Regions from separate parts of the Leuconostoc carnosum genome, predicted to be linked through region 1. Evidence: a T-box and tRNA genes for the amino acid it is inferred to sense, from the RefSeq annotation. Region 1 holds a T-box; the other regions hold tRNA genes.
The links. The T-box of region 1 lies ahead of thrS (threonine--tRNA ligase). A T-box ahead of a tRNA ligase gene usually reads a tRNA of that ligase, here a tRNA-Thr.

Region 1 (8,283 bases):
AATCCATCATGCGTGTACCACGCAATTGACGACGTTGCTTCTTTGTCTTACCATGGAAACGGTGTGATGTGTAAGCTGAAGCTGACTTCAACCCACCATTGGCTGTCTTCTTAAAGCGCTTTGCTGATGCGCGGTGTGTCTTCATCTTTGGCATGTGACTAATTCTCCTACTTTATAATTTTGTTTAAACTTGTAAACAAGCAATTAAACCCTTAATTACTTGGCATCCCTGGGAGCCAAGATCAAAAACATTTGGCGGCCATCCATTTTGGCACGTTGCTCAACCTTAGCAATATCATCCAGTTCTACAGCCATACGGTCTAATACTTGACGTCCAATATCTTGGTGCGTAATCATACGACCGCGGAAACGTAGATTAAGCTTAACCTTATTTCCTTGACTAAGAAACTTAATAGCTGCTTTTTTACGTGTCTCAAAGTCACCTGAATCAATAACTGGTGACATACGGACTTCTTTAACTTGCACAATTTTTTGGTTTTTGCGTTGTTCTTTTTGCTTCTTTTGAGCTTCGAACTTAGCCTTCCCCCAATCCATGATTTTAGCTACTGGTGGTTCAGCGTTAGCTTGTACCAGCACCAAATCTTGGTCTAAATCGTTAGCAATTTGTTGTGCGTCTCGAGTTGACATTTCTGTCTGCTTACCTTCATGGATAAGCAATACGCGAGGAACGCGAATATTTTCGTTGATTAAATCAACTTGTCTTGGTTGACGTGCTATTGTCAGGTACCTCCAAATTTATTTTGTGAATCAAGAAGAAAAGTGGATAAAGAAATTAATCTTCACCCACTCCGAATACTTGTAGTCCATAAGGACAACTGTATCTGCCAAGCAACATCATCACTTGGCGAGAAGCGGGCGCTTCTACTTGTTCAACAAATACCATTTTACGCTGTTATATCAATTCTGTCAAGCATCTATTCTTGATGTCTGAATTAAGCGTATGCCGTAATGAAAAATGACTAATACAGCAAACTGTGCACCGGCAAACAAAATCACAAAAGTAACCATATGATAACTCATAGACAATACAATATTTCTCATGACACCAGCAATATCAGTGAACACATCCCATGAATTCAATCGCAAATACCGGCCCAAATAAATTCCGATCGCCGATAATACGGACACAATAGCAGTAACACTCCAATATACCAAATGCATATGCTGTTGGAAGACTGAACTGGTAATAATCTCCAAACTTAAAATACCCAAGCCAACACCAATAAAAATGCCAGTGGCTAAAACCGCATAATTAAAATACTGTGTTGCTTGATCTAAGCTTGTCCCAATCGCATACAAATGAATGAAATCTGTCATCATATACATCGTATTTGGGAAAAACAGCAACCAAAAGCTAGCAAAAAGTATCTTAACTGATCGTGATTTTGTATAGGATACTATCAATGCAAAATCAAATGGCAGTAGTGATAAAAACACATTCCAATTTAAAAATGTGAATCGTGTTGGTGTTAAATGAACAAACAAGAAAAATAGGATGATTATAATGTGGACAATACTAATATTTAAAAACCTAGTGTTCATCAATTGCCCTCCTTTTTACAAAGTATTAAATGTATCATATCACAGAAAAATTATGCTATCTTAAATTACGGGTAAAATAGTTTTTCTATTTATTTTGTCAATGTTTTAGGCTGACGCATGGCAACTAATCCAAAGACTACTAACCAAATGGTTGCTCCAATTGCCGGCACACGTGATTCAGGATTAAAAAAGAGTGTAATAAAAACAAAAACAAAGAATGCAATTGCAGCAGGAACTAACGTTTTAGGGGCAATAACCAAAAAGCCATCAGCCATGTAACTATCAGATTTCCGATATTTGAGATAAGCAATTAAAATCAAAACATAAATCATCAAAAATAGATCTGTTGATGCACTCGTAACAAAACTGAACGCATTAGTAACGGCAGGAATAACCGAAATAATAGCTGAGAAGCCGACCATAAGTGCAGTAAATAGCACAGCGTTAACGGGTAACTTTGTTCTCGACATCTTTCTAAACGGTTGTAAAAATTTTGCTTTCGATTGAAAAGCTAATGCATAAAAATTTCGACTAGCACTAAAAAGTACTGAATTCAGAGCTGAAGCTGCACTAGTTAATACAACAAAATTAATCAATGCAGCAGCCCATTTAACACCTGCTAATTGAAACACCATGACAAATGGGCTTTGATCAGCGGGTATTTTTTGCCAAGGATAGATCGTCATAATAATAAATAATGCACCCAAGTAGAAAAATAAGATTCGCCATGGTATTTGGTTAATTGCTTTTGGTAAAACCGCACGAGGATTATCCGTCTCAGCAGTTGTCATACCAATAAATTCCATACCAACAAAAGCAAACATGACCATTTGAAAGGCATTAATGAAATTACCAACACCATTTGGAAATAAAGTAAAATGGTCAAAAACATTCCCAAAAGATACATCGCCTACTGGTGTTTTAAAACCGGTTAACGCCATAATAATACCAGTCATAATTAAAGCAAGAATCGCCACGATTTTAATCATAGCAAACCAAAATTCGGTTTCACCATATAACGCAACTGCAACCAAGTTTATACTGGTTAATATAATTAACATCAAAATTTGAATAAGCCATCCCGGAACGTTAGGAAGCCAATATTGTATATATTTGGCTACCGCAGTTAACTCTGCCATACCCATGAAGACAATCGTCAACCAGTAAGACCAACGCGCAAAAAAGCCAGCACGATTACCAATATATCTTGTTATAAACGTTATAAATGTGTGTTGTGATGGGTCGGCATATAATAATTCACCAATTGCTCGCATCATGACAAACATAAATAAACCAATAATTAAGTAAACAAATAAAATTGAGGGTCCAGCAAAATTTATCGAATGACCAGCTCCCATGAACAAGCCGGTACCAATGGTACCGCCAATTGCAATTAACTGAACATGCCTATTTTGTAGCCCACGTTTTGGTGGTTGCTTTGTACTTTCTGTTGCTTCTGTCATTAGTAAAAAAATCCTCCAGCGTTACTCAGCTTGTATATGATATACCGTATAAAGCACCCGACGAACAGTCGCCAGGTGCTTTATACTAATTGTTCGGCATTTGACGTGAATAGTTTGACACGTCTTCTAAAATCAAATTTTGGAATGCTGAATACGACATTGTTTCAGTTTTATCTTGACCATAACGACGTACTGTTACAGTATTATTATCGACTTCAGAATCCCCCAATACCAACGTATATGGTATTTTGTTAGTTTGAGCTTCACGAATCAAGTAGCCCATTTTGGCATCTTTTGTCTCAACATTTGCACGTAAACCAGCATCCTGTAAGTGCTTTTGCACACTAGTTGCATAATCGCCATGTGCACCCAAGTTAACAGGAATAATCTGAACTTGTAATGGTGATAACCATGTTGGAAAAGCACCCTTGTACATTTCAATCAAGTATGCAGTGAAACGTTCCATTGTGCCAACAATACCACGATGCAACATAACAGGGCGATGATTATCTTGACCATCAGCACCAATATAAGTCAGATTGAAACGCTCGGGCAACAAGAAATCCAACTGAATGGTTGACATTGTTTCTTCACCACCCAGAGCGGTTTTCGTTTGTACGTCCAGTTTAGGACCATAAAAAGCTGCTTCACCTTCTGCTTCAAAGTAATCAAGCTTAAGATCGTCCATCGCACGCTTTAACTGAGCCTGTGATTTTTCCCACATATCATCGTCATCAAAATATTTTTCTGTATTTTTAGGATCACGATAAGACAAGCGGAATCGATAATCTGTAATGTCAAAATCACGATAAACACCCATCATCATTGTCAAAATTGATTTGAATTCTTCTTCCAATTTTTCAGGTTCAACGAATGTGTGCCCATCATTCAATGTCATTTCACGGACTCGTGACAGACCAGTCAAGGCCCCAGACTTCTCGTAACGATGCATCATACCCAGTTCAGCAATCCGCATTGGTAACTCACGATATGAACGTGGCTTATGCTTGAATACCATGATATGAGATGGACAGTTCATTGGTCGTAATTCTAAGAATTCACCATCTCCCATGTCCATTGGTGGGAACATATCTTCACGATAATGATCCCAGTGCCCCGACGTTTTGTACAAATTCAAGTTTGATAATACTGGCGTATATACGTGTTGGTAGCCATTGGCCAATTCTTTATCGGTAATATACCGTTCTACTTGACGACGAATAGTTGCCCCATTAGGCAACCAAACGGGTAAACCAGATCCCACTTCTTGGCTCGTAAAGAATAAGTCCAAATCACGACCAATCGTTCGATGGTCACGTTCTTTCGCTTCTTCACGACGTTGTACTTCAGCATCAACATCAGCTTGTTTCCACTCAGCAATACCGTAAATACGCTGCATCATTGGGTTCGAAGACTTACCACGCCAATAGGCACCAGCCACTGATGTTAATTTAAAATGCTTAATCCAACCAGTGGATGGTACAAGACCACCTTTATCTAATTCAACATGATCACCTTGAACTGCAATAGTAATTTTTTCATCCACAGGTAAATCAGAAATTAATTCAACCTTATATGGATCTTCTGAAAATGTTTTCAAAGCTTCGTCACGTGTCAATTCTCGTGAAACAATCGGTAGATCTTCTGCAACGATTTTATGCATCATGGCTTCAATTTCAGAAAAATCTTCAACGGAAACTTGATTCCCTGCGCCATTATCTGTATCGTAATAAAAACCATTATCAATAAATGGACCAACCCCAAAATGCATGTTAGCAAATTTAGGTATGCGCTTAAGGGCCTGTGCTAATAAATGAGATGCTGAGTGACGTAACAGTGACACCGCTTCATCATCAGAAGTTGTAATTAATTGAAAGTCCCCTGATGCTGGAATAATATCATTCATACCAACATACTCACCATTTAATTTAGCAGAAACCGACTTTTTCGCCAATGATTTCGAAATACTCGCTGCAACTGCAAGAGGTGTGGTTGTTTCATCAAAGCGCTTTACTGCGCCATCTGGAAATGTAAGACTAATTTCTGACATGTGTAATATCCTCTTCAAATTTAAAATTAATTTTGAATCACAGTTCATATTATAGACTAGAAGATACCAAAACAAAAAGCATCCCTTTGTGCCAATATAGACACAAAGGGACGCTTTACCGTGGTACCACCCAAGTTTAACACGCTGAACGTGTGACTCAAATGACAATTAACGGTGTCACCCGGATACTTTTCGTTACCTACTCACCTATCACTCAAAGGTAGTCTGTCAAGTACAAATGACTCATTTTCACCAACCATGAGCTCTCTAAACATTTGCTACAATCGAGTTGTCCTTATCAACGTTCTTGAAACCCAGTTTAGCACGCTTTTTATGATTGTGCAATACTTATTTTGTCTTGATTTGAGATAAAACAGTTGCTAACGTGTCCTTAGCAACATCATCGTGATCTAGAATACCATTATCAAATGCTACTTTTAAAGCATCATATTGTTGTTGTGTTATCATCATTTGCCTTTTCCTTCAGAAATTTAATACTCTTAATTATAAACAAAATTAATAACTTTTCAAATCTACAAACATAGTTACTATAATCCAAGGTAATATTGCGCAAACAGTGCAGCAAAGATGGCACCTACAAAGGGCGCAATACCAGGAATTAATAAACCATATTGAAAGTCTGCATTCGCACGATTTTTCCATGGCAAAATAGTATAGGCAATCCGCGGTCCTAAATCACGTGCTAAATTCATAGCAAAACCGGTTGTACCACCCAGACCCATCCCAACAGCCCAGACTAGGAAACCAACACTTAAAGGCACCATCCCTGGTACATCCCCTACACGTTCAGAAATCGCCATGATGCTTGTTAAGAAAATAAAAGTTGCAAACGCTTCAACAAAAAAATTCCGGGGTAAATTTCGGATAGCTGGTGCCGTTGAAAAAATATTTCTGACAATAATTGGATCAATGTCTTTTTCAGATAATTTAAATTGATCCGCATACATCACATAGACAATCAATGAGCCAATAACTGCGCCGAGTACTTCAACCAGACTCACAATTAAAAAATACAGCAAACTAATATTACCTAAAATGAGTTGCGCCAATGCCATTGCTGGATTAATGAACACCTCACCAAAGATAAGTAAGACAATTGAAATACCGAAACCCCAAGTAGTAATTGAAAAAATATGTCCTGAACCATGGTATTTCGTACGGTTCAGTACTTCGTCGGCATGTACGCCAACACCAAAAATAATCATTAAAGCAGTTCCCATGAACTCAGCCAACAACTGGTGTAACATTTGTAATCTCCTAAGCGGTTGCAAATTAAAAAAAGTCGCAGTTTTTTTATGTGATTTACCATTCCTTATATTAAGGCTTCAACTCACTACTGTAAAGCATTTTGCTGATTTGTCTTGAAACTGTCACATTCAAAAAGAAATACCTGAAAAGTAATCTATACAATATTTTGGTAGTTAGTTATAATTAAAGAAAAACGTCGGAGGGAAAGTGATTGATACATTTATTTAAAATCGTATCAATCACAACTAATTAATATGAATGCTCAAGTTGTTTATGCAACAATCACCGGAAATAATGAAGAAGTCGCTGATGTCATTGTCGAAGCACTAGAAAGCGCTGAAGTCAGTGTGACAAAAACTGAAATATCACAAACAGAAGTTGACGAACTCGAAAGTACAGATATTGCCATTATCGTTCCTTACACATATGATCAAGGCTCATTACCAGATGAAGGATTAGATTTCTTCGAAGACCTTGCTGAGGCTGACCTAAGCGGTGTGGTATATGGTGTAGCCGGTTCGGGAGATACTTATTACCTATCAGATTTTTGTTTAGCTGTACCAAAATTTGAAACACAACTCGCACAAACGAATGCGATCAAAGGTGCTGAAGGTGTTAAAATTAATTTGCATCCGGACGAAAAAGATACAATTGTCCTACAAGCCTTTACGCAAAAGTTAATTCAAGTCGCAAAGAATCAATGAGAATAAAAAGAAGTATTTTGAAGGTTTCCTTCAAAATACTTCTTTTATACTTACCACATTTATTCATCAGCTGTTGTATAAACTGCCAAGACATCCTCATTTTCTTCTAGTTCGTCAACAAGCTTATCTAACTTTTCACGATCCTCATCAGAAATCACCATTGGATTTTGAGCAATCATTGTTACTTCGGCATCTTCAAAAATGTAACCTGCTTCAGTTAATGAAGCCTCTACAGTTTGGAAATCTCCCGATTCTGTATAAATTTCAAATACTTCATCTTGCGTTTGAACATCTTCAGCACCAGCTTCCAAAGCAGCTTCTAGTACCGTGTCTTCATCCAAATCTGGAAAGGCTTCCCGATCAATTGCTAAATACCCTTTTCGATCAAATTGAAAAGCCACTGAACCAGATGTTCCTAAAGCACCGCCATAATGTTTAAAAGAATTACGAATACTTGAAACAGTACGATTGATATTATCCGTTGACGTTTCAACCAAAACAGCTACACCTGCAGTACCATAACCTTCATAAGTTACTTCTTCAAACTTTTGTCCACCAGCGCCGGAAGCCTTATCTAGCGCACGCTGAATGTTATCTTTTGGCATGTTTGCCGCTTTAGCTTTATCCACAACTAAACGCAATGAAGCGTTCAAATCCGGATCAGCACCGCCTGCTTTTGCAGCAACGTATAAATCATGTGCCAATTTTTGAAAAATTTTACCACGCTTAGCATCTTGGGCATTTTTACGGCCCTGGATGTTATGCCACTTACTGTGTCCTGACATTATAACATCTCCTTGAATTTATCAATATCATCCTATTTTATCAAAAAAATACCCTTGTGACTAGCTTTGCAAGCTTTATAAATAAAGATTAATACTTATTTCCACCCAGTAACTCTAAATAAGTCATCGCTGAACTTGCAATCAAGGCAGCTAATATATCATCTAAGTAAACATTGATACTATCAGTTTTATCATTAATTATGCCAATTAACCCTGGTTTCAAGTCATCAAGCAACCCATAATGTACTGTTGCAGCGGCTGAAAATTGCTGTGTAATAGCGATTGCTAGAATTTCATCAACGTTGTGTCCATTAGCATCACGTTGCAAACGCGCCTTCAGCGGTTGGCTATCCGGCATGCTCTCTGCTTGTTCATCTAAATAAAGTGCCGTTAAAATAATATCAGCAACCTCATCTTTATGCAAAACACGAGTGATACTTTGAGTTAAT
Region 2 (8,283 bases), 390 kb from region 1:
GCAGCGTATAATCATATAAAATAATGAAATTTAGGTGAGGAAATAATAATGGTCAATGAATTTCCACAAGTCTTAACAATTGCGGGCTCAGATTCAGATGGTTCTGCTGGTATGCAAGCTGATTTACATACTTTTTTTATTCGGAAAACCTATGGTATGAGTGTTCTTGTGGCAGCTGTGGCTGGTAATTCATATGGAATCCATGCTGTTGAAACACTACCTTTATCTTTTATTTCAAAGCAATTTGATATTTTAGCCAGCGATTTTCATATACGAGCAAGTAAAACCGGCATGTTGTCAGATGCTGATTTGATTCATACAGTAACAGATGCTTACCAAACATATGATTTTGGTCCACTAGTGGTCGACCCTGTAATCACGACAAAACACGGGGCGCAATTATTAGAGGATCGTGCCTTTCAAGCACTGAAAACCAAGTTATTACCTTTAGCAGAAGTAGCGACACCTAACTTCTTTGAAGCGCAGTTATTAACTGGTATCACAATTGAGACGGAAGAGGAGCAACGGCTTGCAGCGCAAGCTATCCAAACATTAGGGGCTAAGAATGTCATTGTGAAAGGTTGGCACCATCTGGCAGCGCAGTCAGAGGTTGCTGATTATGTGCTGTTAGCTGATGGCACTGATTTTTGGCTACGCCATCAATATTTTGAGACGACGCATATCAACGGTACTGGTGATACACTGAGTGCTACAATTGCCGCTGAACTCGCTAAAGGAACAGATGTGGCTACTGCCATACATATTGCGCATGATGTTACAACGGCAGCGATTGCCCATGAAATTGCTGTTGGTCATAAATTTGGACCAATCAATCATTGGGCTGCTGAAAATATTTGATAGCATAATTTTTTGTAAATTAAAAAGCCATACAATTTATTGTATGGCTTTTATTGACTAGAAAACTATTCTTTCTGGTTTTTAGTTTTTAAAAAATAGGTCAATGCCGCAGCGAATAACATGAGAAGTGCTGCTGTGATAAATGTGACACGGATACCGTGTAATTGAATACGTGTAGCAATCATACTAAAGTGTGTGTCAGCATAACCCATTGAGGATTTGGTCATAATTGTGACAAGGGCAGCTGTTCCAAATGAAGCTGAAATTTGACGAATAGTTGTAAACATTGCTGATCCGTCAGGCATTAAACTTAATGGCAAGGCGTTAAAAGCTTCGGTTTGAATCGGCATCAAAACTAATACCAAACCAAGTTGCCGAATAAATTGTCCCACTACAGCTAACCAAAGTGGGGAAGTGAGAGACATAGAGGCCAAGATAAAGGTGCCAATACTTGTCGTGATAATACCAATTAAGGCTAAGTATTTAGCGCCATAACGATCATATAATCGTCCACTCCAAGGTGATAAGAAAGCCGTGACTAAGGCACCTGGAAATAGGACTAATCCAGAGACAAAAGCAGAGGTTTCACGAACTCTTTGCATGTAAAGGGGTAGCATCATGGCACCGCCATACATTGCAATCATCAAGACAACGTTAATTAAAGTTGCAATAATAAAATCACGATATTTTAGGACAGCCATATTCAGTAATGGTGTCTTAACAGTTAATTGTCGCCAAATAAATAATCCAGTGACCACTAAGCCAATAAGGACAAATCCCCATACCGTAAACTCTGACCAGTCACTTGCACCTGCACTAGAAAAGCCATACAATAGTGAGCCGAGTCCAATACTGGAGAGCACAACACCTAGAAAGTCGAATTTGAGTATTTTTTGTTCACCGATATTTTGTAACAAAAAATAGGCCAGAATGAAATTAGCAATAATTAATGGTGCAACAAGGAGGAAAAGATAACGCCATGATAGGTTAGTAACAATAAGTCCCGATAATGTCGGACCTAGTGCCGGCGCAAAGTTGAGTGCCAGTCCAATACTACCCATCGCACCACCACGTTTGTCTGGTTCAAATAAATTCATGACTACCACGTTCATTAGTGGACCAAAAACGCCAGCTCCTAAGGCTTGAATCATACGACCAGTAATCAGTATGGGAAAGTTGGGTGCAAATCCGGCAATTAAGGTACCTGCGGCAAACAGGGCAACGGCAGTGAGATACAAACGACGTGTAGTCAGTCGTTGGATCAAGAAAGCAGTGAGTGGCACCATGACACCATTCACTAACATATAACCATTTGTCATCCATTGACCAAGATCAGTACCAATATGGAATTCGCTCATGATATTAGGCAAGGCCACATTCATTAGTGTTTGGTTTAAAAAACCTAGAAACGTACCAATGACTAAAATAATCAAAATAGATTTTTGTTTTTGAGATATATTCAAGTTAGATACTTCCTTTCTTTAGATAAGGATTGTACTTAAATATAATATTAAGTCGATTTAGTGCTTTAATAACATTTTGCCATATTTTAGTATAAAAAAGCAAACAAAAAACCAGTAAAAATACTGGTTTTACGCTTAATTACTTTGTTGAAGGTAATTCTTCTGACTTACCCTTTGCCCATTGTTGCAACTTTGCAATAGCAGTTTGACGTTGTTTCTTGGCTGAGTTGTGTCCGACCTTGCGGGCACGGGCAAATGAATTAAGAGGCTTCTTTAATGCCATGATGGGTACTCCTTTTTAAATGTTTTACATACAAGATATTATTATACGTCATTATTATTAAAAAATCAATATTAATGCTGATAAGTATGCTAAAAAAGCCAAGAGTTAAGGTACAATATAGATATGGAATTATGGTCTGAAAATACAATTGAAGAGTTTCGCCGTCAGTTATTAACTTGGTATGATGAAAATGGACGTGCCAATTTACCTTGGCGCCTGAATCATGAACCTTATCGTGTGCTGGTTTCAGAGATTATGTTGCAGCAGACACAAGTAGATACTGTTCTACCTTATTATGAACGATTTATGATTGCTTTTCCTACGGTACAGGATTTAGCTCATGCACCTGAGACACAAGTTTTAAAATTGTGGGAAGGGTTGGGGTATTATTCACGCGCGCGTAATTTACAAAAAGCAGCAAAATTTGTAGCTGATGACTTATATGGCAATTGGCCTGAGAGTTCTGATGATTTGCAGGAGTTAGCAGGTGTTGGGCCGTATACAGCTGCTGCAATTGCTTCAATTAGTTTTAATGAAGTGGTGCCAGCTGTTGATGGTAATGCTTTTCGTGTTTTTAGTCGCTTATTGAAAATTGATGATGACATTGCACAAGCTAAAACCCGTAAAATTTTTTATGATGCTATTTTACCCATTGTCGATCCGCAAAGACCTGGTGATTTTAATCAAGCAATTATGGATCTGGGCTCAAGTTACATGACTGCTAAAAATCCAGATAGTGAGCATTCACCAGTTCAGGCTTTTAATGCAGCTTACCGCGATGGTGTCGAGCTATTATATCCTGTTAAAACTAAGAAACCAAAGCCTGTTAAACAATTATTTGTAGCGACAGTTTCTCGAAAAGATAATCAACTTTTATTTGAAAAACGGCCTGAAACGGGGTTATTAGCTGATTTTTGGACGTTCCCGTTAACGCAAATTAATAGTATTGAGGACATTAAGGGCGAACAACTCAACATTAAACCGGTTGTACATGTCTTTACCCATCGCCGTTGGGAGATATGGTTAGTGAAACATCAAATAACACCACTAGAGAACCAAAAATATTTGACTCAAAACGAATGGCAACAATTATCCTTGCCAACTTTACAACACAAATTACTCAAAGCTTTGGAGGAATGCGACTAATGTTTCTAAATGCAAAATATAAGAACTTGTTTTTTTGGACAATTGAATCTTTAGCAGTTGCTTTATTGATTTTTATTGTGTCACGATTTGATTTTTTGATGCATCCACTGTCAGTATTTATTTCTACGGTGTTTATGCCATTAATTGTTGCTGGTTTTTTATACTATGTGTTAAAACCAATATTATCGCGTATTGAAAAGATAAAAATTTTCGGTAAAAAGCTACCACACCAATTGGCAGTTATTCTGACATTTTTGTTATTCTTAATCGTTATTGCCGGGGCCTTGATTTTACTGATACCAACATTATTACGTGAAATGTCGAATTTTATTAATGCATTCCCATCTTTTGCTCAAGATGTGCAGCGTTTTGTGACAAAAACGTTAAATAGTCAGTGGTTTGAGAATTTGAATTTATCAATTGATGCTGATCAAGTAAAAAATACTGTAGGTCAATATGCATCATCATTCCTAACTGTTACAGCGGGAACATTGGGTAATGTTATCTCGATGGTCACAACATTTACCATTAACTTGGTCACAATTCCGGTCGTTCTCTTTTATATGTTAAGTGATAGTGATCGACTTCTGCCTGCTATCAAAAAAATGTTTCCACAACGTCAATCAGAGCATATCAATGAACTAGCAGCAAAAATGGACAGTACGATTGAAAAATATATTTCTGGACAAGCTATTGAAATGTTGTTTATAGGTCTCGCGATGGCTATTGGCTATTTAATTATTGGGCAACCATATGCTTGGTTATTGGCTGTTATTGCTGGTGTTACAAACATTGTCCCCTACATTGGTCCATGGATTGGTGTGATTCCGTCATTATTTGTGGCAAGTACACAATCATGGAAACAAGTTGTTTTTGTTCTGATTGTGATGACTATTGTACAACAATTAGATGGTAACTTAGTTTATCCTAATGTGATTGGTAAATCGTTAGCCATTCATCCCCTAACTATTATGATTTTATTAATGGTAGCTGGGAATTTATGGGGTATTATTGGCATGATATTGATTGTACCGGTTTATGCTGTTTTACGTACAATTCTTGAATTTAGTATTGAACTATTTTCATTGACCAAAAAAAATACTTGAAAAACAACAAACGGATGAGTTGAAACCTATGGGTTTTGACTCATTTTAATATGACATATTTTATTTCGCTAATCCATTGATACGTGACCGTTAAATTAGGTATTGACGTGCGGGCAAATATACAGTACACTAATAGAGTTGTTAAAACAACTAAATTGCGGGTGTGGCGGAATTGGCAGACGCGCTGGATTTAGGTTCCAGTGCCGCAAGGCGTGCAGGTTCGATTCCTGTCACCCGTATAAGAGAGTGTTGACATTCTCTGGGGTATCTAGTATGACACGAGCATACTTGAGTACTTGCCGTTGCCGACTTAGCTCAGTTGGTAGAGCATCTCACTAGTAATGAGGGGGTCAACGGTTCGAATCCGCTAGTCGGCATCATAAAAAAGCAGTGATATTAATATATCACTGCTTTTTTGTTGCATACATTTTTCACTAATCGGCTTTACAAACTAGTGGGGATCATTTACAATACTAGTATGTTAAATAGACTAGTGGAAGGGTAAGATATGAAACCAAATATTTCGAGTCAGATGCTCAAGGGCATTTTACAAGGTGTGATGCTCATGATTTTGTTTAAAAAACCAGATTATGGTTATGGTATTAGCAAACAGATTAATCGATATGGTTTAGACGATATTCCTAAAGGAACGATTTATCCGTTACTGACTATGATGGAAAAGCGTGGTTTGGTTGAAGGGAAAATGCAACCATCTGCAGAAGGACCAGATCGAAAGTATTATTTTATTACGTCAGATGGCATCGTAGTCAAGCAGCAATTTATTAAAGAGTGGCAATTTTTAGAGAGTGCAGTGAATCAACTAATAGATGAGGGAACAATAGATGAAAACAAAAGAAATGATTGAAATGAATAATGAATTACGAAAAAAATTGAACGGAGAGAATAAAATATTTTATGAAAATTTATTATTATATCTTAGAATAGAGGGCTTTGCGCGAGATGAAAATAAAATAGAAACACATTTATTAATGATATTACAAGATATTTTAGAAGCACAAAATGATGGCATCGCAGCAGAAACGTATTTTGGAAAAAATCCAAAGGTGATTGCTGATGAATTACTGGCTGAAATGCCACGCAGTCCCTGGGAAGTCATTAAGACAGGCTTATATGTTGTGATGGGCTATATGGGTGTCAGCTTTTTACCAGCTTTGATGACGGCTGGCAAACCTGTTGATATTGGTGCCCTAGGGTTATCTGGCTTGTATCTATTTAGTATCGTATTAATTTTATTTAAATACATTGGTCGAACAATTTATAATGTGAATATCATGATACAAAACAAAATTTTGAAATTTTTGGCTACTTTCATAGCCGTAAGTATTGGTATAGTACCTGTGCTTTTAATTGGAAGTCTTGTAAAAACGCCAGTTCGTTTTCAACTTGATGGTTGGTCTGGTATTGTTGTGATTATACTTGGCTTAATAATTGGTGCATTTTTCTTTATACGTCAAAAAGATAAGACCTTCAGTTTGCCGTTTGTCATATACTTATGTGGTGCTGGTGTATTAGGTATTATGACACGTTTACCAAAAATAGGCCATTTCTTGATGGATACACAAAATGGACGGTATATCGTTGTTGGCATTATCATTGTTTTACTCGTGATATTCTGGCTGTGGAATATTCTTGTACTTAAAAAAATAAAAAAACTTGATGAAAGCAAATAAAAAAGGCAGCAATCGTATCAAGCGATTGCTGCCTTTTTTATTATGCGCGGCGTGTTAATTTCACAACGCCTTCCCAACGGGCAGTTTGTGGGAACATATCAATGCTTTGAATATAATCGACTTTATACGCTTTAGTTAAATCAACTAGATCACGTGCAAGTGTTGAAGCATTACACGAAATATAAACAAATTTTTCGGGTTGTGTACGTAAAATCTCGCGACGTAGGGCAGTATCTAGCCCAGTTCGGGGTGGATCAACGACAAGTGCATCAGCTACCCAACCTTCGGATTGCCACTTTGGGAAAAGTTCTTCAGCTGTGCCTACTTCATATTTTGCATTGTTAACGTGATTAATTTTTGCATTAATATTCGCATCATCAACTGCTTCTGGGATAATTTCCATACCACGGACTTCATCAACCTTGTCCGCTAAACTTAATCCAATAGTACCAACACCGGCGTACGCATCGACTAATTTGTCAGCATGTGTCAAATCAAGGGCCTCAAGGGCTTCTTTATATACCACAGACATTTGCGTATAGTTTAATTGCATGAAGGCACGAGGTGAGAGCTGGAAGGTCTTGCCAAGTACTGTTTCCTCAATATAATCTTGCCCCCAGAGTTTAATAGTTTCTTCACCCCAAACTAAGCTAGTACGCCCAGGATTAAAGTTTTGGAAAATACCGGTTACTTGAGGTAGTGCTTTGTTGATGGCTTCAATGAGTGCTGTATCCCCTGGGAATGCATCTGTATTCGTGACAAAAGTGACTTGTGCCTCACCAGTGGTATGCGATACACGCACAACGATTGTTTTGACAGTGCCGCGGTTTTTATCTTCATTATAAATGGATACGGACAATTTATCGAGTAGTTCACGTATTGTACGCATCACTATCATAGTTGTTTGGTCTTGAGTGTGCACCACAGGCAGATCAACTAGGTCATGTGTACTACGCTTATACATACCAACACTAATTTTGTCACCAATTTTACGAACAGGGAACTGTGCTTTATTACGATATTGGTAGGGATCTGCCATACCAATCGTGTCGCGTAAATCATAGTCAGACCAACCTCTTGGTTGAAATTTTTCTAATGCTTGCATGATGACATCTTTTTTGAATGCCAATTGTGCTGGATAAGTCATGTGCTCGAGTTCAAAACCACCAACTTCATCAGCAAATTCATCAAGTGGTTTAACACGATTTGGTGATTTTTCACGAATTTTCAGTACTTTAGCCGCAATATATTTTGGCTCGACCTCAGTTACTTTAACAACAGCAACTTCGTCAGGTAAAGCACCAGGGACAAAGACAATTTTACGTTTGAAATAACCAATACCTTCACCATTAATACCAAGACGCTTGATAGTTAGAGGGAAGTTTTGACCGATACGAACGCTGACGCCATTAGTGTTCGTATCTGGTCGTCGTGCACCTGATTTACGGGGGTCGAATTTTTTGCCATAATAAGGTTTCTTAGGGGAGTTATTGTGACCTTTTTGATAAGGTCGCTTTTTTTCTTCTGTCATGTTTAACTTTCTGCATTGCAATGCCAAATTCTCTATAGTTACTTTACCATCATAACATGTTCAACGTGCTAACTATGAGAAACTTGGTTCAATAACATACTGAAATTAAAGTTATTCCACTATTGTGTTATAACACATATGTGTTATAATTTAAGTATAGAGAAAGGGAAAGAATAGCGGACAGTTAAGTTCGTAACCTTTTTCA
Region 3 (8,283 bases), 710 kb from region 1:
GCTTCCATGCGTGCAATCGATTTATCAATCTCGTCAATAGCATTTTTGAAATTCTTTGATGCGCTCTGGTAGTTTTTACCAAAAGCGTTCTTAAAATTGGTTAGATCACTTTCAAAATGTGTGATATCAATATTTTGCTCGCGAACTTGTTCCAATTCTTGCTTATATTCAACAGTATTCAGTGCAGCGTTACGCAACACGCCGATAAATTGAATGAAGAATTGCGGACGAATAACATACATTTTTTCATAGTCATTAACTTGGACAATGCCTGTATTATATAAGTCGCTATCAGCTTCAAGCATTGAAACAAGGACCGCGTACTCAGTCTTTTTCTCACGGCGGTCTTTATCTAATTCTTTGAAAAAGTCGGTATTCTTATGTTTTGCTGCTGTCGTGTCAGCCTCATTCTTCATATCAAACATAATACTGATAAATTCCATATCTTCTTGATAATCACGGAAAATAAAGTCGCCCTTTGAGTTCGTTTCTGATAATGTATTATCTTTTTCAAAATAGGCATTAGGAAAGGCATATGGACGGATTTTATTGAATTCAGTCATGGCATATTGTTCCAAACTTTCACCAATTTCTTTAGTTGATTGGCGTGCCTTAAAATCCTTATAAAATTCTACCTGTTCGTTTGCTGTTTTTAATTGGGCTTCATATTGACTTTGGATATTAGCGAGCTGTAACTGCTTTTCTTGATCTTTTAATTGCAATTGAGACGTTAGCTCTGACAATTTCTGATCACGTTCCGCTAATTCACCTTGTGTTGCAGCATCTTTTTTCAATAACTGCGTTTCCAACTCAGATTGGTTCTGTTGTTTAATTGATGCAATCTTGGTTTCAAGTGCCACAATTTCCGATTCTTTTTGAGTAATGGTAGCTTGTAAATCTAAGTCTTTTTGGACCAATTGTGATTTAAGCTCAACTTCATTTTGTTGGGCAATGCTTTTAAGCTGTGTTTCTAATTCAACAATCCGTGTGGCTTTATCATTAATATTTTCTTGAAACTGCTGTTTTTGCTGCTGTAATTGGTTCGCTAATTCTGCCTTGGTTTGTTTATCTTGCTGTGATTCCCAATCTTCCTTAGCTTGTGCTAACTTTTCATCGAGAATCTCAGCTATTTTTCCATTAATCACGCTGGTGTCGATGTTCTGTTCATCAGTTAAATCAACAACATCCCCTAATTGGGCTGTTTGATCCAAGACAAGTTCTGTCTGTGATGCAATATGGAATTTAATTTTTGACATGCTTAGTCAATCCCCCATCTTTTTTAAAAGTACATAATTATTCTTATTATAACAAAGTTTGTTTTAACCAATTAAATTTTATGATATCAATGGCATAAAGTATCTGTATCGTTTTGTGTGAATAAAAGTATTAGATAATTATATAGAAATAAAAAACGACTGATCACAAAACAGTCGTTTTTTGGTCATTTATTTTTGACGTTTTTGCATGATGAAGTACAATGGTAATCCTGCAAGTGTCGCAGCGACACCAGTCAATGCTAATTGCCATTCTGTCATAAGTGTCATCACAATAATGAATAAACCACCTAAAATCGCAATAATAGGCACGATCGGATACAGAGGTACACGGTAAGGTCGTTTAAGATCAGGCTCTGTGTGGCGTAGCTTAATGACCGCGACAAAAACCAAAGTGTAGAACAACCAAATAACGAAAACTAGCATGTCCGTCAGCATATCAAAGCCACCCATAAACATTAAGCCAATCGCTAAGACAAGTTGGAAAGTGCCAGCAACATAGGGCACTTGGAAACGGTTCAACTTCACTAACTGGTTTGAGAATGGCAAGTTATTTTCCAAAGCCATGGCATATGGTAGGCGCATACCAGTCATTGTATAACCATTCAAGGTGCCATAAATAGAAATTAAGATACCAATTGTAATCAACTTCCCACCGAAGCCACCAAAAATTTGTTGTGCAGCATCCATCGCAGTATTGGCATTCCCTTGAATCGCATTAAAAGGTAAAGCATGTAAAAAAGCATAATTAACAAGCAAATAAATTGACATGATACCCAGTAATCCACCAGCAATTGCGCGAGGCAGGTCGCGGGTTGGATTTTTCATTTCACCAGCAATATTACCGACATGAATCCAACCATCATAGGCATACATGGTTGCCAATAATCCAGCACCCATAGCCGAAGCCCAACCACCAACCGCATGACCTGGAACCACTGGAAAAATGCTCACATCAACACCACCTGGCTGTAATAGCCCAAAAATAATAATCAATGACAATGGAATCAGCTTGAAAAATAACGTAATGGCTTGGAATTGACCAGCGATTTTTGAACCCAACATATTAATAGCTGCAACTGACACCAGTGCGGCAATTCCGGAAGGAATAATAGCCACATATCCCCAGTGAAAGAGATTAGCTACCTGCGTTCCAAAGATAATGCCTTTAGCTGCTAAACTAGCCGGGAAATAAATAATAATTTGTGCCCAACCTAATACATAACTCGCTAATTTACCGTAGGCGCGTTCGATATATACCAACATACCGCCTGTTTGTGGTAATGCCGCAGCCAATTCAGCACCTGTCAAACCTGCAGCCAAACTAATCAAGCCACCCACTAACCACACAAATAATGACATGCTCGTTGAACCTGTCGCATTAGCGACACTTGAGGCTTTATAGAACACGCCTGCACCAATGACTGTTCCCACAACAGTTGAAATAGCCGGAATTAACGTCATGGTGCGATTAAGATTTTGATTCGTCCCCATGTTTACCTCTTTAACTAAATTTAATGATACCTTTCTATATTAACAGGTTATTAGACAACAAACATACCATTTTTCAATTTCTTAAAAAGCATCATTCTTGAATTAATAATTACTGTCCTCCTGCTAACAATTATCCTGACATTTACCGTGCAATTTAAAAAATAAGATAATTGATCAAAATAAAAATGCTAGTCAATTATTTGTTGACTAGCATTTTTATTATTTTTAGTTTAGTGCCGACGAGAGGAATCGAACCTCCGACCCCAGGTTTACGATACCCGTGCTCTACCAACTGAGCTACATCGGCAAGATGATAACTATAATGAGTTATCTGATAACTCCGACTGTCGGGCTCGAACCGACGACAACCTGATTAACAGTCAGGTGCTCTACCAACTGAGCTAAGTCGGAATAATTGCTTAACACAACTATTTAATTATGCCAGTTTCATTCTTATTTGTCAACACTTTTCAAGTCACAAAAAAAGCAAATCTAATAAGATTTGCTTCTCATAAAACTCCGACTGTCGGGCTCGAACCGACGACAACCTGATTAACAGTCAGGTGCTCTACCAACTGAGCTAAGTCGGAATAATTGCTTAACACAACTTAATTATTATATCTAATAATTGGTCATCATGTCAAGCTTTTTTATTAATTTAACGCATTGTCGGGAACAACAAAACATCACGAATTGTATCAGAGTCTGTCAAGAGCATAATCAAGCGGTCAATACCAATCCCCAAACCACCTGTAGGCGGCATACCATATTCCAATGCCTCAATGAAGTCTTCATCAATATTTTCGGCTTCATCATTACCGTTTTCACGTTCAGCCACTTGTGCTTCAAATCGTGCACGTTGGTCAATTGGATCATTTAATTCAGTAAAGGCGTTACCATATTCAGCACCTAAAATAAATAATTCAAAACGATCAGTAAAACGTGGGTCATCAGCGTTTTTCTTAGCCAAAGGTGAAACTTCGACTGGGTGACCATAGACAAAAGTAGGTTGAATCAAGGTATCTTCAACAAACTCTTCAAAGAAAGCATTAATGATGTGACCAACACCCCAGTACTTCTCGTACTTTACGTGTTTGTCATCAGCTAACTTTTGCGCTTCCGCAACAGTCATTTCTTTCCAGAAATCAACACCAGTCTGTTCCTTAATCAAATCAACGAGGTGTTTGCGTGCAAACTTTACACCAAGGTCAATTTCTGTTCCTTGATAAGTGATTTTCAAGTCATCTGACACAACAGCTGCAGCTGCTTTGAAGATGCCCTCAGTTTCATTCATCACGTCTGTAAAGTCCATATAAGCAGCGTATGACTCCATTGTTGTGAACTCTGGATTGTGCTTTGGATCCATACCTTCGTTACGGAAAATACGTCCGATTTCATAAACACGTTCAAAACCACCAACAACTAGACGCTTCAAATATAATTCAGTAGCAATACGCATATACATATCAATGTTCAAAGCGTTGTGGTGTGTAATGAAGGGGCGTGCAGCAGCACCTCCTGCTTCAGTTTGCAAAATGGGTGTTTCAACTTCCATAAAATCTTGTGAATCCATGTAGGCACGAATAGCTGAAATAATTTTTGAACGCAATTGGAATTTTTTAAATGAATCTTCATTAGCAATTAAATCCAAATAGCGTTTACGATAACGCGTTTCAACGTCAGCAATACCATGAAACTTATCCGGCATTGGACGTAAAGCTTTGGTCAAATGAGTCAACTTTGTTACCAAAATTGTCAATTCACCGGCTTCTGTCTTCATAACAATGCCTTGAATGCCAAGAAAATCACCTAAATCTGCGCGCTTAATAATAGGATAATTTTCACCTAAATCATCACGCTTAGCATAGACTTGAATTTTACCAGAAACATCACGAAAATCAGCAAAAATAATTTTACCAGCACCACGTTTAGCAACCATACGACCTGCAATAATCACTTCATGTTGTGCAGATTCGAGTTCTTCGAGTGTGTTGTTATCATATAAATCATGCAAATCTTGTGCCTTGGCAGTACGTTCAAAACGCTTACCAAACGGATCCAAATGTAAATCATCAACAATTGTTGCTAGTTTTTGGCGACGTGCTAACATTTGATCATTGAGGGCTTTTTCTTCTACCATATGTTTAAAGTGTTCCGGTGCGCATTCTTCCTAAAAATTAATTAGTTTTAAGCGTCCACGAACACGTTTCCTCCATTTTATTCCAGTATATACTGACCGATTTTAAAAGTTTTCACTAATATTAACTATACCAAAAAATTGTCATAAGCTCAAAGGTTAGTCAGCATTGTTTTCATTAATTTCAGAAATGATTTCACGTAACTCATCTGGCGTGAAAAAGTAACGTTTTCCTGAGAACTTACCCACAACTTCAGCACCATCATCTTCATCAATCATGGCTTGTACCTCTTTGACTGGTAAGGTAGTTAACATTTTATGATATGCCTCTTTAGTTGGTTCAGCAGCTAAACCGACACCCGCAACTTGTATAATATCGACTTCACCTTGACCAAAAATGGCTTCTAATACTGCTAGTGGTGTATAGCCATCTACTAGCATATCTGAGAGAGACGGCATATTTTTCAATGCCATTTCTAACTGATTGATTGCCTCATCAGTAGCATCTGGTAATGCCTGAACTAGAAATCCGCCAGCAACCTCCACCGTATCGTCAGCATTCATATAAACCGACACACCGACGACAGAAGGTATCTGTTCAGACTGTGCTAAATAATACGTAAAATCATCCCCTATTTCACCAGAAACCAGTTGACTCTGACCAATGTATGGATCTGAATAAGGCGCAAACTTAGTAATTTGCAAAAAACCATTCGTACCAACTGCAGCAGGAATGTCTAACCGACCGTCATTATCTAAGATTGGCTCAATTTTTGGATTAGTCACATAGCCACGTATACTACCCTTTGCATCGACTTCCACAACAACGTTACCGATCGGACCACGACCGTTAATTTGAATCGACATCCGTTCTTCACCTTTTAGAACGGATTGCGCTGTCAAAGCTGTGGCAAGCATACCTCGACCTAACACAACTGATGCTAAACGTGATGTTTCATGTATTGTAGCAGCTTCTTTCACAAATTCTGTGCCATTTAAAGCATAGGCGCGAAAATACTTATTCTTGGTAATCGCTTTAATAAATTGATCTGACATAGTTAGATTATCTCTCTATTTTTTTGTATTTGTTAGTTATTTTTAACTGCAATAAAAAAGTTGACGTTACCGTCAACTTCTATTTTACTGATTTTTGTCGTTCTTGTCATCATCTGACTTATCATCACTTGATGGTTCTGCTTCTGAACTATCATCCTTTGAGTCATCATTTTTTTCTTCTGAATCATCATGGTTATAACGCGTTTCTGCTTCTGAATCTTTAGCATCAACTGCTGCTTTAGCCTCTTCAAAAGACTTCGCAGTAGCTAATTCATCATCTTCTTGGATATCTTTACGTGTAAAGTTACCTGTTTCATAGATATCACGAATTTGCTTTTCATCAAGTGTTTCGACTTCAAGTAACGCCTCTGCAATTGCAGCTAACTTATCTTTATTTTCAGCAATGATAGCCTTCGCATCGTCAAATGCTTCTTGAGATAAGCGACGCACTTCTTCATCAATCAAACGTGCTGTTTCATCAGAATAGTTACGATTACCAGCTTGTTCAGCATAGCCAACACTGGCATTACCTTCCAATTGAACCATACCTAACTTATCCGACATACCAAAGGCAGTCACCATTTGGCGTGCCAATCCTGTCGCTTGTTGGAAATCGTTTGAAGCACCTGAACTAGCTTCATTAAATGTGAAGATTTCAGACGCGCGACCACCCATTAATCCGGCTAATTGTTCTTTAGCTTCTGAGTAACGTAGATTAAAACGGTCATTTTTAGGTGTCATCAACGCATAACCGCCGATACGACCACGTGGCACAATCGTTACCTTACGGACAATTGAAGCTTCTGAACGAACTAAGCCAACCAATGCGTGTCCAGCTTCATGATAAGCCGTCACACGACGTTCTTGTTTGGACATACCACGATTTGTTTTAGCCGGTCCTTGGAAAATACGGTCTTCGGCTTCATCAATATCAGCAGCATCAACCTTTTTCTTGTTACGACGGGCTGCTAACAATGCAGCTTCGTTTAGCAAGTTCTCTAAGTCTGCACCAACATAGCCTGGTGTTTGTTGCGCAATAGCTTTCAAATCAACATTATCTGCTAATGGCTTGTTCTTAGCATGAACATTCAAAATTGCTTCACGTCCCTTAACATCAGGTGCGCCAATCAAAATTTTACGATCAAAACGACCAGAACGTAGCAAGGCTGGATCCAAAACATCAGAACGGTTTGTTGAGGCTAAAATAATAACCCCTTCTGAACCTTCAAAACCGTCCATTTCAATCAAGATCTGGTTCAAAGTTTGCTCACGTTCATCATTTCCACCGCCCATGCCTGTACCACGACGACGACCAACAGCATCAATTTCATCAATGAAGATAATAGCAGGTGCTGATTTTTTAGCATTTTCGAACAAGTCACGGACACGTGAAGCACCCACACCAACAAACATCTCAACGAAATCTGAACCAGACATTGAGAAAAATGGGACACTGGCCTCACCAGCAACAGCTTTGGCTAACAATGTTTTACCAGTTCCCGGAGGTCCCTCAAGCAATACACCTTTTGGAATACGTGCACCTAAGCTTACAAACTTCTTTGGTGACTTCAAAAATTCAACCACTTCAACTAATTCTTGCTTTTCTTCTTCTGCACCAGCAACATCAGCAAAGCGTACTTTGTTATCTTTTGGATCAGATGGCTTAGCTTTGGACTTACCAAAGCTCATCATGCCACCTTGACCACCCTTACCACCGCCAGCTTGATTCATCATGACGTAGAATACGGCCACAATCAAAATTACTGGAATAAGCGATACCAGCAAGTTAACCCAAAATCCAGATGACTCTTGCTGTTTCGTCACCAAATCTGTATTGGTTGTTCTTGCATTTTGTGTCACTGACTGCAATGACGCATCATTAGGTAGTAATGTTGATGTGTATCGTGTAGCAGTTTGTGTTTGCTTTAATACACTAAACCCTTTATCCGACTTAACCTTTTGCGGTTTTCTATACTCACCTGTAATGTTATAAATACCATTACTTGGCTGCACTGTGACTGACTTCAAATCCTTATCATTCAATGCTTTCATAAATTCGCTTGATGTCAAGGTTTTCGTTGTAGACTTGTCATTACCAAACAAGCCATAAATCATACCTACAACAGCAAGAAAAATGAAAATATAGAATACAGAACTTCTTAAGAAGCCACCTTTTTGATTATTGTTCATTAAGCTTCCTCAATTCTAGAAGTTAATCAGAATAAACTTCTTTTTTCAAAATACCGACGTACGGCAAATTACGATACATTTCTTTATAATCTAATCCATAACCAACAACAAATTCATTACGAACATCAAAGC

Region 2: it has a tRNA-Thr gene. The T-box ahead of thrS (threonine--tRNA ligase) is inferred to sense a tRNA for this amino acid. The anticodon was not compared.
Region 3: it has a tRNA-Thr gene. The T-box ahead of thrS (threonine--tRNA ligase) is inferred to sense a tRNA for this amino acid. The anticodon was not compared.

Annotation. Positions count from the first base shown of each region.
Region 1 is NZ_CP042374.1:1,528,786-1,537,068, reverse strand. Features, by position in the region: gene rpmI (50S ribosomal protein L35) at 1-154, opposite strand, end outside; gene infC (translation initiation factor IF-3) at 217-756, opposite strand; gene FGL89_RS07655 (DUF1361 domain-containing protein) at 928-1,563, opposite strand; gene FGL89_RS07650 (amino acid permease) at 1,653-3,026, opposite strand; gene thrS (threonine--tRNA ligase) at 3,112-5,076, opposite strand; T-box leader at 5,180-5,387, opposite strand; gene FGL89_RS08790 (hypothetical protein) at 5,425-5,547, opposite strand; gene larD (D/L-lactic acid transporter LarD) at 5,625-6,344, opposite strand; gene FGL89_RS07635 (flavodoxin) at 6,600-7,049, shown strand; gene FGL89_RS07630 (YebC/PmpR family DNA-binding transcriptional regulator) at 7,109-7,834, opposite strand; gene FGL89_RS07625 (phosphatidylglycerophosphatase A family protein) at 7,923-8,283, opposite strand, start outside.
Region 2 is NZ_CP042374.1:1,134,945-1,143,227, forward strand. Features, by position in the region: gene thiD (bifunctional hydroxymethylpyrimidine kinase/phosphomethylpyrimidine kinase) at 49-858, shown strand; gene FGL89_RS05690 (DHA2 family efflux MFS transporter permease subunit) at 924-2,321, opposite strand; gene FGL89_RS08640 (hypothetical protein) at 2,461-2,604, opposite strand; gene mutY (A/G-specific adenine glycosylase) at 2,728-3,750, shown strand; gene FGL89_RS05700 (AI-2E family transporter) at 3,750-4,856, shown strand; tRNA gene FGL89_RS05705 (tRNA-Leu) at 5,014-5,095, shown strand; tRNA gene FGL89_RS05710 (tRNA-Thr) at 5,161-5,233, shown strand; gene FGL89_RS05715 (PadR family transcriptional regulator) at 5,365-5,721, shown strand; gene FGL89_RS05720 (DUF1129 domain-containing protein) at 5,699-6,547, shown strand; gene rlmD (23S rRNA (uracil(1939)-C(5))-methyltransferase RlmD) at 6,588-8,078, opposite strand.
Region 3 is NZ_CP042374.1:648,268-656,550, forward strand. Features, by position in the region: gene FGL89_RS03090 (DUF2130 domain-containing protein) at 1-1,256, opposite strand, end outside; gene FGL89_RS03095 (APC family permease) at 1,446-2,768, opposite strand; tRNA gene FGL89_RS03100 (tRNA-Thr) at 3,003-3,075, opposite strand; tRNA gene FGL89_RS03105 (tRNA-Asn) at 3,107-3,179, opposite strand; tRNA gene FGL89_RS03110 (tRNA-Asn) at 3,286-3,358, opposite strand; gene lysS (lysine--tRNA ligase) at 3,427-4,908, opposite strand; gene hslO (Hsp33 family molecular chaperone HslO) at 5,065-5,961, opposite strand; gene ftsH (ATP-dependent zinc metalloprotease FtsH) at 6,046-8,151, opposite strand; gene hpt (hypoxanthine phosphoribosyltransferase) at 8,174-8,283, opposite strand, start outside.